DNA from 2 places in the Aquabacterium sp. NJ1 genome. Region 1 is predicted to be linked to the other one. Evidence: predicted binding sites of a transcription regulator. Region 1 holds the regulator's gene; the other holds the start of a gene.
The links. Region 1 encodes HrcA, which represses chaperone genes, less so after heat shock. Its sites were predicted from a motif close to TTAGCACTCNNNNNNNNNGAGTGCTAA; they were not measured.

Region 2: a site for HrcA is predicted at 3,695-3,721, ahead of groES (co-chaperone GroES). Genes of this name have one in related genera too.

Annotation. Positions count from the first base shown of each region.
Region 1 is NZ_JRKM01000001.1:1,056,980-1,064,283, reverse strand. Features, by position in the region: gene recN (DNA repair protein RecN) at 1-682, opposite strand, end outside; gene JY96_RS04560 (NAD kinase) at 684-1,586, opposite strand; gene hrcA (heat-inducible transcriptional repressor HrcA) at 1,679-2,698, shown strand; gene JY96_RS04550 (NYN domain-containing protein) at 3,392-4,105, shown strand; gene fic (protein adenylyltransferase Fic) at 4,247-5,365, opposite strand; gene JY96_RS04540 (EAL domain-containing protein) at 5,891-6,730, shown strand; gene JY96_RS04535 (YggL family protein) at 6,717-7,067, opposite strand; gene JY96_RS04530 (bifunctional 4-hydroxy-2-oxoglutarate aldolase/2-dehydro-3-deoxy-phosphogluconate aldolase) at 7,126-7,304, opposite strand, start outside.
Region 2 is NZ_JRKM01000001.1:1,663,919-1,671,222, forward strand. Features, by position in the region: gene JY96_RS07070 (proline--tRNA ligase) at 1-649, opposite strand, end outside; gene JY96_RS07075 (RNA pyrophosphohydrolase) at 754-1,365, shown strand; gene groL (chaperonin GroEL) at 1,467-3,113, opposite strand; gene groES (co-chaperone GroES) at 3,297-3,587, opposite strand; gene JY96_RS07090 (hypothetical protein) at 3,913-5,034, shown strand; gene JY96_RS07095 (cyclopropane-fatty-acyl-phospholipid synthase family protein) at 5,063-5,680, opposite strand; gene JY96_RS07100 (zinc ribbon domain-containing protein YjdM) at 5,705-6,046, opposite strand; gene JY96_RS07105 (hypothetical protein) at 6,229-6,915, shown strand; gene JY96_RS07110 (AAA family ATPase) at 6,912-7,304, shown strand, end outside.

The DNA of each region.
Region 1 (7,304 bases):
CCAGGATGGCCTGGCCGTGGCTCAGGCGCTGGTGCTCGGCGTTGAGCGTGTCCCACTCGTCGGCCTGAGGCCCAAGCTTGTCCAGCTCGGTGATCTGCCACTGCAGGCGCTCGCGCTCGCGGTCCAGGTCGGCCTGTTTGCTGCGGGCTTCGTCCAGGCGGCGCTGGGCCTCGCGGCGAGCGGCCCAGGCTTGTTGCAGCGCGGGCGTGTCCACACCGGCTTGCGCATCCACCAGGGCGCGCACCGAATCGGCACGGGTCAGGCTTTGCCAGGCGTGCTGGCCGTGGATGTCCACCAGGTGCTCACCCAGCTCGCGCAGTTGCGACACGGTGGCCGTGCTGCCATTGATCCAGGCGCGGCTCTTGCCCTGGGCATCGACCACGCGGCGCAGCAGCAGGGGCGCGCCGGCTTCCAGGTTGTCGAAGCCGGCTTCTTCCAGCCAGGGGGCCAGGCGGGCGGCCAGTTCGGATGAGGGGTCGAACTCGGCGGTGATGTCAGCGCGGGCGGCACCTTCGCGTACCACGCCCGAATCCCCCCGGCTGCCCAGCGCCAGTTGCAGCGCGTCGATCAGGATGGATTTGCCCGCGCCGGTTTCGCCGGTCAGGGCCGTGAAGCCACCGCCGAGGTCCACCTCCAGGCTGGTGACGATGACGAAATCGCGCAGTGTCAGGCGGCGCAACATCTCAACTGACTCCTTCGTTCCAGCGCAGCTTGCGGCGCAGGGTCGCGTAGTAGTTCCAGCCCTTGGGGTGCAGGAAGCGCACCTTGTGCGGCGAACGGCGCACGGTGACGCGGTCGCCGTGCAGCAGGCTGGCCAGGCTTTGCATGTCGAAGTTCATGCTGGCGTCGCGGCCGGCCACGATCTCGATGGTGATGGTCACGTCGTCCGACACGACCAGGGGCCGGTTGGACATGGTGTGCGAGGCAATCGGCACGATGACCCAGCCACCCAGGCCGGGGTGCATGATCGGGCCGCCGGCCGACAAGGCGTAAGCCGTCGAGCCCGTGGGCGAGGCCACGATCAGGCCGTCGGCGCGGTAGTTGGCCACGAACTGGCCGTCGATCTCTGCGCGCAGCTCGACCATGCTGGCCGTGGCGCCACGGCTCACCACCACCTCGTTGATGGCGTAGCCGTCGTAGATGGTTTCAAAGCCGGCGCCGCGCATCGGGCGCAGCACGGCGCCTTCCAGCATGGCGCGCTGCTCTTCTTCATATTGACCGGCCAGGATCGAGGGCAGGGCGGTGGCGATGTCTTTCAGCTGGATGTCGGTGATGAAACCCAGGCGGCCCTGGTTGATGCCGATCAGCGGGATGTTGAACGGCGCCAGCTCGCGCGCGATGGCCAGCATGGTGCCGTCGCCACCCAGCACCACGGCCAGGTCACATTGCTTGCCAATTTCCTTGATCGTCAGGGGCGGGTATTCCGTCATGCCGGTGTTCTGGGCCGTTTCACGCTCCAGCGACACGTCGAGCCCGGCGCGCGCCAGGATATGGGCCACGTCCTCCAGCACCGGGCGGATGCCGCGGGCCTGGTATTTGCCGACGAGGGCGGCGTGGCGGAAACGACAAGATGGCAGACTCGACATGCGAGGAATTACACCACACGAGGGTGTCAAAAAAGGACGGGCCCCTAGAGTGGGGCTGGCAGGTTTGACAGCTCAAACTAAAATGCCCAGACATGCTGGATGATCGAGCCAAGATTCTGTTGAAAGCGCTGGTTGAGCGGTACATCGCCGACGGTCAACCCGTCGGCTCGCGTACGCTTTCGCGCGCCTCGGGCCTGGACCTGTCCGCTGCCACCATCCGAAACGTGATGGCCGATCTGGAAGAGTTGGGCCTGATCGTCAGCCCGCACACCTCGGCCGGCCGCGTGCCCACGCCCAAGGGCTACCGCCTGTTCGTGGACACCATGCTCACGTCGCGCCCCGTGACCCTGGATACCCTGGGTGCCGAGGCGCGCGACCAGCTCCAGCCCGACCAGCCCCAGCGCGTGATCGCCAGTGCCGCGCAGATGCTCTCCAGCCTGTCGCAGTTCGTGGGCGTGGTCACGGCGCCGCGCAAGGCGTCCATGTTCCAGCACATCGAATTCCTGCGCCTGGGTGACAAGCGCGTGCTGGTGATCCTGGTGGCGCCCGATGGTGACGTGCAGAACCGCGTCATTTTCACCGCGCAGGACTACAGCCAGTCCCAACTGGTGGAGGCCAGCAACATCCTCAACGCGCATTACTCGGGCTTGAGCATCGATGAAATGCGCGAACGCCTCAAGCGCGAGGTGGACCAGCTGCGCAGCGACATCGCCACTTTGATGCAGCAGGCCGTGCAGGCCGGCGGCGAGGTCATGGCCGAGAACTCGGACCAACTGGTCGTGTCCGGCGAGCGCAACCTGCTGACCGTGCAGGACTTCTCCAACGACCTGGGTTCGCTGCGCCGCATGTTCGACCTGTTCGAGCAAAAGACCCAGCTCATGCGCCTGCTCGACGGCTCCAGCCGGGCCGAGGGCGTGCGCATCTACATTGGCGGCGAAAGCCAGATCGTGCCCTTCGAGGAGCTGTCCGTCGTGTCGGCGCCTTATGAGATCAACGGCCAGGTGGTCGGCACGCTGGGCGTCATCGGCCCCACCCGCATGGCCTACGACCGCATGATCGAGATTGTGGACATCACCTCCCGGTTGGTGACCAATGTGCTGAGTCAGAAATAAGTTTTGACTGGGGCTGGCTGCGCGCTGTGAACGGGCGGGGCGCAACGGTCTCGGGCGTGCTGGCTCAAGGTAGAATCGCCGCCGAGTGGGCCGTTAGCTCAGTTGGTTAGAGCAGAGGACTCATAGCGAAAGTTGTGCACCACCCAGGGAAACCGGGTGCGTGAATGGCGTCAAATTCGGTGAAACCTGACGGCCGCAAGGCACAAGGCAATGCCGAGCCAAGCCCGGAACACCGGGAAGGTGTAGAGACTAGACGGCGCCCGCCTTCAGGCCTTTTGGCCCATGGCGAAGGCATAGTCCAGGGAGTCCAGAAATGGACACAAACCGGAATCCTTTGGTCGTTGGTTCAAGTCCAACACGGCCTACCACTCCCCCGCTTTTCGGCCCCAGGCTCTGTACGCAGGTGGCCTTGGTTGATATTCGCATCAAGCACTATCCGGCGAAGCTTGGCCAGGCCGCTGCGCAACGTTCGCGTTCCCTAGGCCTGCGTCAACAAGTTGTGACGGCGAAGGCTGGAGGTTATGGCTTCCACGCAATCTGGATTGCTTGACGAGTTGCACGTGGGGCTCAGTGGTGCCCTGCCTGGGCTGGGGTGTCCCAGTCTCGGTAGGCGAATGTTGTCGGCAACCCACCCGGGTGGCCCGGGGGGCGCCTTCCCGGTTAGGCTGAGGGCCGGACAAATAGGGGATTGAATTGAGCACCACCGACACCGCCCGGCTTGCCGTGTTGATCGATGCCGACAATGCATCGGCAGCCATGATCAAGCCATTGCTGGAAGAGATTGCCAAATTCGGCATCGCCACGGTCAAGCGGGCTTACGGCGACTGGACAACCCAGAACCTGGTGGGCTGGAAAGATCAGTTGCATCGGCATGCGATACAGCCCATTCAGCAGTTCGCCTACACCAAGAGCAAAAACGCCACCGATGCGTCGTTGATCATCGATGCCATGGATCTGCTCTATGCCGGTAACGTCGACGGCTTTTGCTTGGTGTCATCGGACAGCGATTTCACACGCCTGGCTACCCGCATGCGGGAGGCTGGCAAGCTCGTGTATGGGCTCGGTGAGCAAAAGACGCCAGAGGCCTTCCGCGCAGCGTGCGACAGGTTTATCTACTTCGAGGTACTGCGATCAGCGTCGCCTGCGACCGAAGGTCGGCCGACGGTGGATGACATTCCAGATCTGAAAGAAGCCTTTACTCAGGCCTTGGCAGCGATTTCCCGCGACAGCGGCTGGGGGGCGCTCTCAGCCGTGGGTTCACACATCGCCAAAAACAATCCGGCGTTTGACACGCGCCTCTACGGATGCACAAAGTTGAGTGAGCTTGTTCGCAAGCAGACTTATCTTGAGGTCAAGGAAAACACGGACGTGTCTGGCTTCACCCACCTTGCCATTCGCCTCAAGTGATGGCCGTTCGGTCATTCAGCAAAGGAAGGAAGGGGGCTTTGGTCAAAGTCCAGATCGGCCTTGTCAATCTGGAACGTCTCTTTCAGCTTGTCGATCAGCTGTTGGCGTTTGTTGTCGTTAGCGGTGCTCATGGCAGCCTTCTCAGGCGTAAGGCACGAGGGCATTGCTGTCGCGGGTCAGCAGTTGCATCAGTTTGGGGTGGATGAAGAGCTTTTCTTTGCCGTACTGCATTTCACGCAGCACACCCAGCTCCACCAGGTCTTTCAGGTATCGAGAGGCAGCCTGTCGTTGGGCGATGTCTTTCTCGACCAGGTTGGCGATGCGGCAATAGGGCTGCTCGAAGATCACATCGACCAGCTCGCGGCTGTAAATCTTGGGCAGGTGGGCGCGTACATGCTCGGTGGTGTGGTCAGCGAGCTTGCGGATGGCCGCAATCTTGGCCGTGGTCCAACGCGAGGTTTCTTCAACAGCTTTGAGCATGAACAGCACCCAGGGCTCCCAGGCCTCTTTTTGCGTCACATCCAGCAGCAAGCGGTAGTAATCGGCCTTGTGGGCGATGATGTGGCGGCTGAGGTAAAGGATGGGCAGGCTGAGCAGCTCTTCCTGGATCAGATACAGGATGTTCACCACCCGGCCGGTGCGGCCGTTGCCGTCGACGAACGGGTGAATGGCTTCGAACTGGTAATGCCCCACAGCCATGCGGATCAGCGGGTCCAGCTCGGTCTGGGTGTGCAGAAAGCGCTCCCAGTTGGCCAACAGGTCTCTCAGGTGTGCCTCGCCCTCTGGTGGGGTGTAGATCACCTCGCCCGTTCGGTCGTTCGCGAGTTGAGTGCCTGGTGTGCGGCGGATGTCCATGTCTGCACCCTTGAGGGTGCGGCAAATTTCCACGGCGGTGGCGGTGCACAGGGGGCGGTCTTTCAGTGAAAGGAACCCCCGCTGTAAGGCCGATCGATAGCGAAGAGCCTCTTTGGTGGCGTGGTCAGCCGTGCCGTCGCCTTGGACGTGCTGGAACAGCTGGTCGGTTGTGGTGACGATGTTCTCGATCTCGGAGCTGTCCTTGGCTTCCAGCAGCGGGATCGTGTTGATCAGCATGGTCTGGTTGGGGATCAGCTCTGCCGCCTGTTTCAGCTCGGCCAGGGCGGCACGCGCAGTGATGCACGCCTTGAGCACGGCCTTGCTTTCAATGTCATGCCGAGGCGGCAAGGGGGGCAACTGGTTGTAGGGCGTTTCAGGGCGCCAGGGGGGCAAAGGGTCGCTCATGGGCCAGGCGGTCTCGTGGTTCAGACTGCGACACGAAACTTGATCATGTCGATATTTTTCAGAATTGGCGACACGTTATCACGTCATGTCGTCAGCGGCGACACGTTGGCTGAATGTGTCGCTAGATTCGCGTTTCTGCGACGTGTCAAGCGATTTCCCACCGGATGGTGAACAGGTGCCCGCCAACTCATGATCCTTTGGTCGTTGGTTCAAGTCCAACACGGCCTACCAACAAATTCAACGATCTGGCAGCGATGTCAGGTCGTTTGTCTTTGTTGAGCATGACGCAAACGTGACTCTGAACGGCACGTAAAAAGTCTGAGCCTGTGGGTTCGCTCAAGTCGAAGGCGTTTCTGCCGATATCGAGGCCATGCATTTGGTGGCATGGCCAGGCTGCTCATTTCGCCTTGCCAAACCAATACCGTACAGATTCACAGGCAGTCGCGATCTGGGTCGGGCTCTGCGCCTTGGTGAGCGGTGACTTACCCGCTGATCTCAAGCCGCCACCACAGTCAAGGACTCGCCATGTTCAAGATTCATCCAGCGCCTTCCGACGCGGCACAGCTCGATGTCGGCCCCGAAAAGGGTTGCGGCGCCTGCAGCACGGCCGAACCGCTTGGTTTTCAGTTTGACTATGCTTACCAGCCCATCGTCGATGTGATTGGTCGCAGCACCTATGCGCACGAGGCATTGGTGCGCGGCCCTGCGGGTGAGGGGGCGCTGGCGGTGCTGTCGCAGGTGACGGAGCAGAACCGCTATCGCTTCGACCAGGCCTGCCGCGTGAAGGCCATCAAGACTGCAGCGCAACTTGGCCTGAAGGATCGGCTGTCGATCAACTTCCTGCCCAACGCGGTCTACAGGCCGGAGGTCTGTATCCGGACGACGCTGGAGGCTGCGCGCGCGCACAACTTTCCCCTTGATCACATCATTTTCGAGGTGACCGAAGGTGAGCGTGTGGAGGACGGCCCCTGGCTGGCGACCATCCTGCAGGCATACAAGCAGTACGGTTTCCTGACCGCGATCGACGATTTCGGCGCGGGCTATGCCGGCCTCACCCTGCTGGCCGACTTCACGCCGGACTTCATCAAGCTCGACATGGCGCTTGTGCGCGGCGTGAACGTCAGCAAGTCACGCCAGGCCATCGCACGCGGCATGGTGCGCGTCTGCCAGGAGATGGGCATCCAGGTCATCGCCGAGGGTATCGAGACCGCCGATGAACGCGACTTCTTCCTGCATGAAGGCGTGACGCTGATGCAGGGCTTCCTGTTCGCCAAGCCCGTGTTCCGCGCGATCACCTCGGCAGCCGAGGTGTCCTGGCCGGAGCCGCTGCACCGCTCAGGGGCTTTTTCCTTTACGCGGGCTTGATCGCCGCGAAGTGCTCGCCTGCCGACGTGGAGTACCACATGTCGATCAGCCCGGTGGCCGACAGCGTCGTGATTTCAGGCCGTGCGACCAGCCAGTTCAGGACGGTCTGGCGTTGTTCTTCGGTCATGCTGCCGCGCCCGAATTTCTCCACGGCGCCGCCTGTGGCCCATCCGCCAAAGCCCAACTCATTGGCATCGATGGCTTCCACGAGGAAGGCTTCGATCAGGGCATTTTCGTCGGCGCCAGGCTTGAGCGTCGCTTCGAACAGGAAGCCAAGCTCCTTGAATTCGCCGATGTGCAGCTTCTTGCGCTGGCGGCGGCTACGTTGTTTGGACATGACTGATCCTTGTTGCTAAGTGGGCTCGCATCATAGAAGCTCCGCGAGCGCAAACCGATCAAGCCTGTGGCAGGTTGGCCGCCGCCGCCAGCTTGTCGGTCGCCCGTTGCGCCAGTTGCGTGATGAGGCCCCAGCGGCCCGCCTCAATGTCAGCCAGCGGGGCCAGCCACGAGCCGCCCACCAGCGCCACATTGCGTTCGGCCAGCAGGGTGGTGAAGTTGTCTTCATTGACCCCAC
Region 2 (7,304 bases), 610 kb from region 1:
CCGTGTCGGCGATCACCTGGAACTCGTGCGAACGGTCACCACCGATGGCGCCGGTGTCAGCGGCCACGGCGCGGAACTGCAGGCCCAGGCGCTCGAAGATGCGGGTATAGGCCGCGAACATCGCGTCATACGTCTTGCCGGCGCCGTCCACGTCACGGTCGAAGGAGTAGGCGTCCTTCATCGTGAACTCGCGGCCGCGCATGATGCCGAAACGGGGGCGGCGCTCGTCGCGGAACTTGGTCTGGATCTGGTAGAAATTCTTGGGCAGCTGGCGGTAGCTGCGCAGCTCCTGGCGGGCGATGTCGGTGATCACCTCTTCAGCGGTCGGCTGGATCACGAAGTCGCGCTGATGGCGGTCCTTGAAGCGCAGCAGCTCGTCACCCATCTTGTCGAAGCGGCCCGTCTCCTGCCACAGCTCGGCGGGCTGCACCACGGGCATGATCAGCTCGACCGCACCGGCCTTGTTCAGCTCTTCACGGATGATGGCTTCGACCTTGCGGATGGTGCGCAAGCCCATGGGCATGTAGTTGTACAGACCTGCACCCAGCTTCTTGATGAAGCCCGCGCGCGTCATGAGCTTGTGGCTCACGATTTCAGCGTCAGCAGGGGCTTCCTTGAGGGTCGAGATGAAGAACTGGGAGGCTTTCATATGCGCAAAAAATACACCGCATGAATGAGGCATTGACAAACCCCACTAGGCTTAACGCCTGCACGATGCAATAATGAAACTAGTTGAAAAATTCGGAGTTGATTATGCTCGACCGGGAAGGCTTTCGTCCCAACGTCGGCATCATCCTGCTCAATCACCGGAACCAGGTATTCTGGGGCAAACGCATCCGCACCCATTCCTGGCAGTTCCCGCAAGGCGGCATCAAACATGGTGAGTCGCCAGAGCAGGCGATGTTCCGCGAGCTCCACGAAGAAGTGGGCTTGCTGCCCGACCACGTCCGCATCATCGCCCGCACACGCGATTGGCTGCGTTACGAAGTCCCTCAGCACTTCATCCGCAAGGATGCGCGAGGGCATTACAAGGGTCAGAAACAGATCTGGTTCCTGCTGCAGCTGACAGGCCGCGATTGCGACATGAACCTGCGCGCCACCAACCACCCCGAGTTCGACGCCTGGCGTTGGCACGAGTACTGGGTGCCGCTGGAGGCCGTGATCGAGTTCAAGCGCGGTGTGTATGAAATGGCGCTGTCCGAGCTGGCGCGCTTCCTGCCCAAGCCGCAAGGCCACCAGAACCGCTTCCTGCGCGGCAACATGCGTGGCAGCAATGGCCGGCGTCTGGATGGCAGCGATCTGGGTGTCGACAACCATGAAGCGGACGACACCAGCACCAGGCTGGTCCAGATCGAATTGAAATGATCATCACCAACGCAAACAGCCCCTGACGGGGCTGTTTGCTTTTGCGTGCTGCGTGCGGTGCAGCAGGTCGAGCGCGGCTTGCACCGCGCTCGCGGCAGGCATTACATGCCCATGCCGCCCATGCCACCCATGCCGCCCATGTCGGGCATGCCACCGGCAGGTGCATCGTCCTTCGGGGCTTCCGAGATCATGCACTCGGTGGTCAGCATCAGCGAAGCCACGGAAGCGGCGTTCTGCAGAGCCGTACGGGTCACCTTCGTGGGGTCCAGGATACCCATTTCGATCATGTCGCCATAGGTGTCGTTGGCAGCGTTGAAGCCGTAGGTGCCCGAACCGTTCAGCACGGCGTTGACGACCACGGAGGGTTCGCCACCGGCGTTGGACACGATTTCGCGCAGGGGGGCTTCGATGGCCTTCAGGACCAGCTTGATACCGGCGTCCTGGTCAGCGTTGTCACCCTTGATGGCGCCAGCAGCTTGCTTGGCACGCAGCAGGGCCACGCCACCACCAGCCACCACGCCTTCTTCCACCGCAGCACGGGTAGCGTGCAGGGCGTCTTCAACGCGGGCCTTCTTTTCCTTCATTTCGACTTCGGTGGCAGCACCCACCTTGATCACGGCCACGCCGCCGGCCAGCTTGGCCACGCGTTCCTGCATCTTTTCACGATCGTAGTCGCTGGTGGCTTCTTCGATCTGGATGCGGATTTGCTTGACGCGGGCTTCGATGTCGGCGGCGGCACCAGCGCCATCGATGATGGTGGTGTTTTCCTTGCCCACTTCGACGCGCTTGGCTTGGCCCAGGTCAGCCAGGGTGACCTTGTCCAGGGCCATGCCGACTTCTTCAGCGATGACCTTGCCGCCCGTCAGGATGGCGATGTCTTCCAGCATGGCCTTGCGGCGGTCGCCGAAGCCAGGAGCCTTCACAGCCACAACCTTCAGGATGCCACGGATGGTGTTCACGACCAAAGTAGCCAGGGCTTCGCCTTCGACTTCTTCAGCAATGATCAGCAGAGGACGGCCAGCCTTGGCGACTTGCTCCAGCGTGGGCAGCAGGTCACGGATGTTGGAGATCTTCTTGTCGTACAGCAGCACGAACGGGTTGTCCAACAGGGCGGCTTGCTTCTCAGGGTTGTTGATGAAGTAAGGCGACAGGTAGCCGCGGTCGAACTGCATGCCTTCGACGACGTCCAGCTCGTTGTTCAGGCTCTTGCCGTCTTCAACGGTGATCACGCCTTCCTTGCCGACCTTGTCCATGGCGTTGGCGATGATCTGGCCGACGTCCGCATCAGAGTTGGCAGAGATGGTGCCGACCTGAGCGATTTCCTTGGTGGTGGTGGTGGGCTTGGACTGCTTCTTCAGCTCGGTGATCAGGGCTGCCACAGCCTTGTCGATACCGCGCTTGAGGTCCATCGGGTTCATGCCGGCGGCCACGTACTTCATGCCTTCGCGCACGATGGCTTGAGCCAGCACGGTGGCGGTGGTGGTGCCGTCACCAGCGTTGTCAGACGTCTTGGAAGCGACTTCCTTGACCATCTGGGCGCCCATGTTCTGGAGCTTGTCCTTCAGTTCGATTTCCTTGGCCACGGACACACCGTCCTTGGTCACGGTGGGGGCGCCGAACGAGCGCTCGAGCACCACGTTGCGACCCTTGGGGCCCAGGGTGACCTTGACGGCGTTCGCCAGGATGTTCACGCCTTCAACCATGCGGTGACGGGCGTCTGCGCCAAAGATGACGTCTTTTGCTGCCATGTGAAATCTCCGAAATCAGTATGTAGGGGGTAGAAACAGCTTCCCTCAACGCTCAGTTGTGGCGGAGGAAAGCGTCGCGAGCGGTTGTCGGGCAAGGCGGACAGCGCGCAGCAACCGGAACGTACTTCTGTACGTGAGGATTGCGAGCACTGCCCAACGCAGCCCGGCGACCGCGCAGTAGCTTTACTTCGCCACAACAGCGAAGAGGTCTTCTTCGCGCATCACCAGCAGCTCTTCGCCATCGACCTTGACGGACTGGCCAGAGTACTTGCCGAACAGGACGCGGTCGCCCACAGCGACGTTCAGGGCGATGAAATCACCCTTGTCATTGCGCTTGCCAGGACCGACGGCGAGCACTTCGCCCTGGTCAGGCTTCTCGGCGGCGGCGTCGGGGAGGACGATGCCCGAAGCGGTCTTGGTTTCTTGTTCCAGGCGCTTGACGATCACGCGATCGTGCAGAGGACGCAGTTTCATGACTTCTCCTGTCTCTTGAGACATCGGTTTGACAAAGGCTCCCAAGTAAGCAATTGCTCACTTGGAAGCGGATACGGAAATTTTCGACACCCGTTGCCAGTGCCTTGTTAGCACTCATGAGTATCGAGTGCTAACGATTATAGGGACGAGATCGGAAGTTTCAAGAGGGGGGCGATAGCTGGCAGGTCAAGTGAATCCGGCGGCGCCTTATTCCCACAATGCGAAACATGCTGAACTGCGTGCTAGATTGACCTCGCTGTGCCGCCAAGGCTGCCCCACCTCGCCGCTTTGATTCGATCAAGACCTTGAGAGCAGGAGAGAAAGCATGTATGCACGAATGACGTACAACGCAGTCACGCACAACAGAAGTCGAGGCGGCTACATGCTCAGCCTCAGGCGCAATGAACCATCTCGCCGCCGGATATGGACATCCGTGACCTCGGTCAAGACCAGCGAGGACGCCGAACGGCAGGTGGCCGCAACCAAACGGTCCGTCACCAAGGATTGCTACTTCAACATCACGGACTTTGGCTCCAACGCTGGCCCGGCCAACGTGGTCGAGCAGATCAAGTTTTTCAAGTCGGTTCCCGGCATTCAGTTCAAGGACTGCAATGTCATTCTCAATGTGGCCAGCTCGGGCGACAACTGGCAGCAACGTCTGGAATTGATCGCCTCGATGTTCGATAGTGGCGACATGCCCAAGTCCTTCATGTTGGTGAAGGGCAGTCAGGGGCTCGCCTTGTCCAGCACCCCCACAGACATCCAGAAGCTGTCGGAACGCTACGCGAACATGTGCGACTGGACGCGCCGCAATGGGTTCGGCCTGACGCTCGTCGCGGACATCAGCGGGCACTCAGGCTATGTCCAGGATCAAGTACGCCGAAAGATCGACCTTGGCGCCACCACGATCAACACACACCCGACGGTGGACCCCTCCCTGGTCACGGCGCAATCGAGAAGTTATCTGGCAGAGACGATCGCCAACTCGGGCCTGGAGATCATCCTGGGGCAGTTGTGTCACACCAAGACCTTGTACACGAACTACAGCCGTGAAGGCCAAGGGCCACGCGTCAACCCAGCCAATGGCGCGGACCTCTACCCGGTCTCGCCCTTGTTGCAAGCGTGTGGCTCGACGGGTGGCTGGGATGCCTTGACTGAGCTGGGGGTTGGCAGTTCGACGGCGCTGTTGAAGCAGCTGGCGCCTCAACAAGTACCGACCAGGAGCTTTCAGTCCCGGATCGGGCTGGGTGTCGACGAGCAGGCCCTGAAGATCGTGGCGACCTTGATTGAGAACGAGCCCATCGACATCACCGAGGCCATGGACCGACTGCTGGGTGACCATGCCCCGGCGCACATTCCGCTGAGCGAGGCCATACTCAGAAGCATGGCCAGAAGGTACACCGAAGGCGCCGATGACACTGAATTCCAGTCGCCTGACAAGTTCTGAGCGCGGCCAGGCACCACGCCTGCGGTCTTTAACGCCTCACCAGCTGCAACGCCAGTTCATGCCCCACGGGCAGCTTGGGGTGCAGCACCTGGTCATAAGGCGGCTTGGGCCAGACCCAGCTTGACTCGGGAAACAGCACCCGCATGGCGTTGATGTCGCAGTGGTAAGGCGGCCCTTCGATGAGGCCTTCTTGCGTTGCAGCGGGGCGCGGCATCTGCATGAACAGGGCAAACAGGGTGCCGCCTGGCCGCACCCAGCTTGCCAGTTGCGCCGCGTAACGCAACCAGTTGTCAGGGTGGATGGCGCACAGGCAGGTCTGCTCGTAGACCGCATCAACGGGCTGTTCGGGTGTGTAGCTCAGCACGTCGGCCTGCTCGATGCGGGCTGTCACGCCGGCCAACTCGCAGTTGGCCCTGGCGCCTTCAACGGCGGCGGGTGTGTAGTCCAGCCCCGTCACGTCAAAGCCGCGTCGGGCCAGTTCGACCACTTCCCAGCCGTTGCCGCAACCGGGCACGGCGATGCGGCAGGGCTGCAGCTGGCCCTTGTCCAGCCAGGCCAGCAACTGGGCGCTCGGGGCGCCGCGATCCCAGCCTGTTTGCTTGCTTTCGAAGCGGGCTTGCCAGAACTCGGTGGTCGGGCCTGTCATGGTGCGGGGCTCCTGAAGCGGCGTTCAAGCCTTCTTGACGAACTCGGTCTTGAGCTGCATCGGGCCGAAGCCGTCGATCTTGCAGTCGATGTCGTGGTCGCCGTCGATCAGGCGGATGTTCTTGACCTTGGTGCCCACCTTCACGACCGAGGACGAGCCTTTGATCTTGAGGTCCTTGATCAGGGTGACGCTGTCGCCATCCTGCAGCACGTTGCCGTGGGCGTCCTTCCAGACGCGGGCCTCGGCGGCAGCTTCAACCGGCGCGAGGGCGCTCCACTCGTGCGCGCAATCCGGGCAGATGAACATGTCGCCGTCCTGGTAGGTGTATTCGGACTGGCATTTCGGGCAAGACGGCAGGGTGCTCATGGGAATTCCTCTTCTATGGTCGGGCGAAAGTCTAACTTGCCCCTTGCCCAGGCCGCGGCACCTGGCTTTACGCTTCTTTTCAGAGCACCCACTGAAAGGCACTTAACATTTGTCCCATGCCTGTATGGGAGAGGCAGACGCCACGCGCGTGAACAACCACACCGCCGTTTGGCCCTGTCACGATGAACCGCCAACCTTTGCCACAGGTAGCTGACCAAAGAGCCACACCGCAAAGCACACCCAGGCCCAAGTATCAGGCCCCGGTCACGCTGCTCAAGGCCACGCTCGTGGCGGCTTCCCTGACTGCGGCGCTGACCACCTGGTCGGTATGGGGGCGCGACTGGACCTACGGCATCAACACGACGGGCTCGGATCAGGTCAGTGCCGACGAATCGGACGCCCGTTTTGAAAATTACCTCAAGGCGCCCCTCGTGGTCTTGAGTCAGGTTGATCAACAAGACTGGCCAAAGGCGCTCGACAGCATGAACCTGCCCGACACACAGCGCAGGAATTTGCAGGCCGATCTGATGCCGGCGCCGCTTGCGCCACCGGCAGATGTCCAGGCCATGCCAGCCGTTCAACCAGGCCATGAAATCAAGCTCGTGTGGTTGACTTTGTGGGACACCGACAATGAAGACGGTGATGCCGTCACGGTTCAGAGCGCGGGTTACGCCAGAACCATCACCTTGACCAAGCAAGCCATCACGCTGGCCATCCCGGTGCTGCGCGACACCCCGATCAAGATCAAAGGGGTCCGCGATGGTGAAGGCGGCGGCATCACCGTGGGTGTGGCCTCCGGCAGCGCCCTGGCCTCCTTCCCCATCATGAGCACAGGGCAAGTCCTGGCTTTGCGAGCACGCCTGCCATGACGCGCGCACTGACTGCCCTGGCCACCCGCGTCATGCCACTGGCCTTCGTGGCCATGGCGATGGTCTCGGTATCGCAGTTCTGGATTCAGCATGGGCCCAAGCAAAGCACCATAGCTGCTTTTTACGACAGATCCATCGACACGATGCAGCAGCACGCCTGGGTGGTTCTGGCTTTGACAGGCCTGTTCTGGGCCGTGGCCATTGCAGGTTGGCTACATGAAAAAAACAGACCGCCCCTGCGCATCGAAAATGGAGGACTGCTGATGGATATCCTGGACAGATTGACCAATCGCCAAGTGCTTGAGAACAAGATTGCCGAAGAGCCTCAAGCCATCGTCATCGACTCCGACAAGCTGGCCAACGCGCTCAAGAGCAAGGTGATCGGCCAG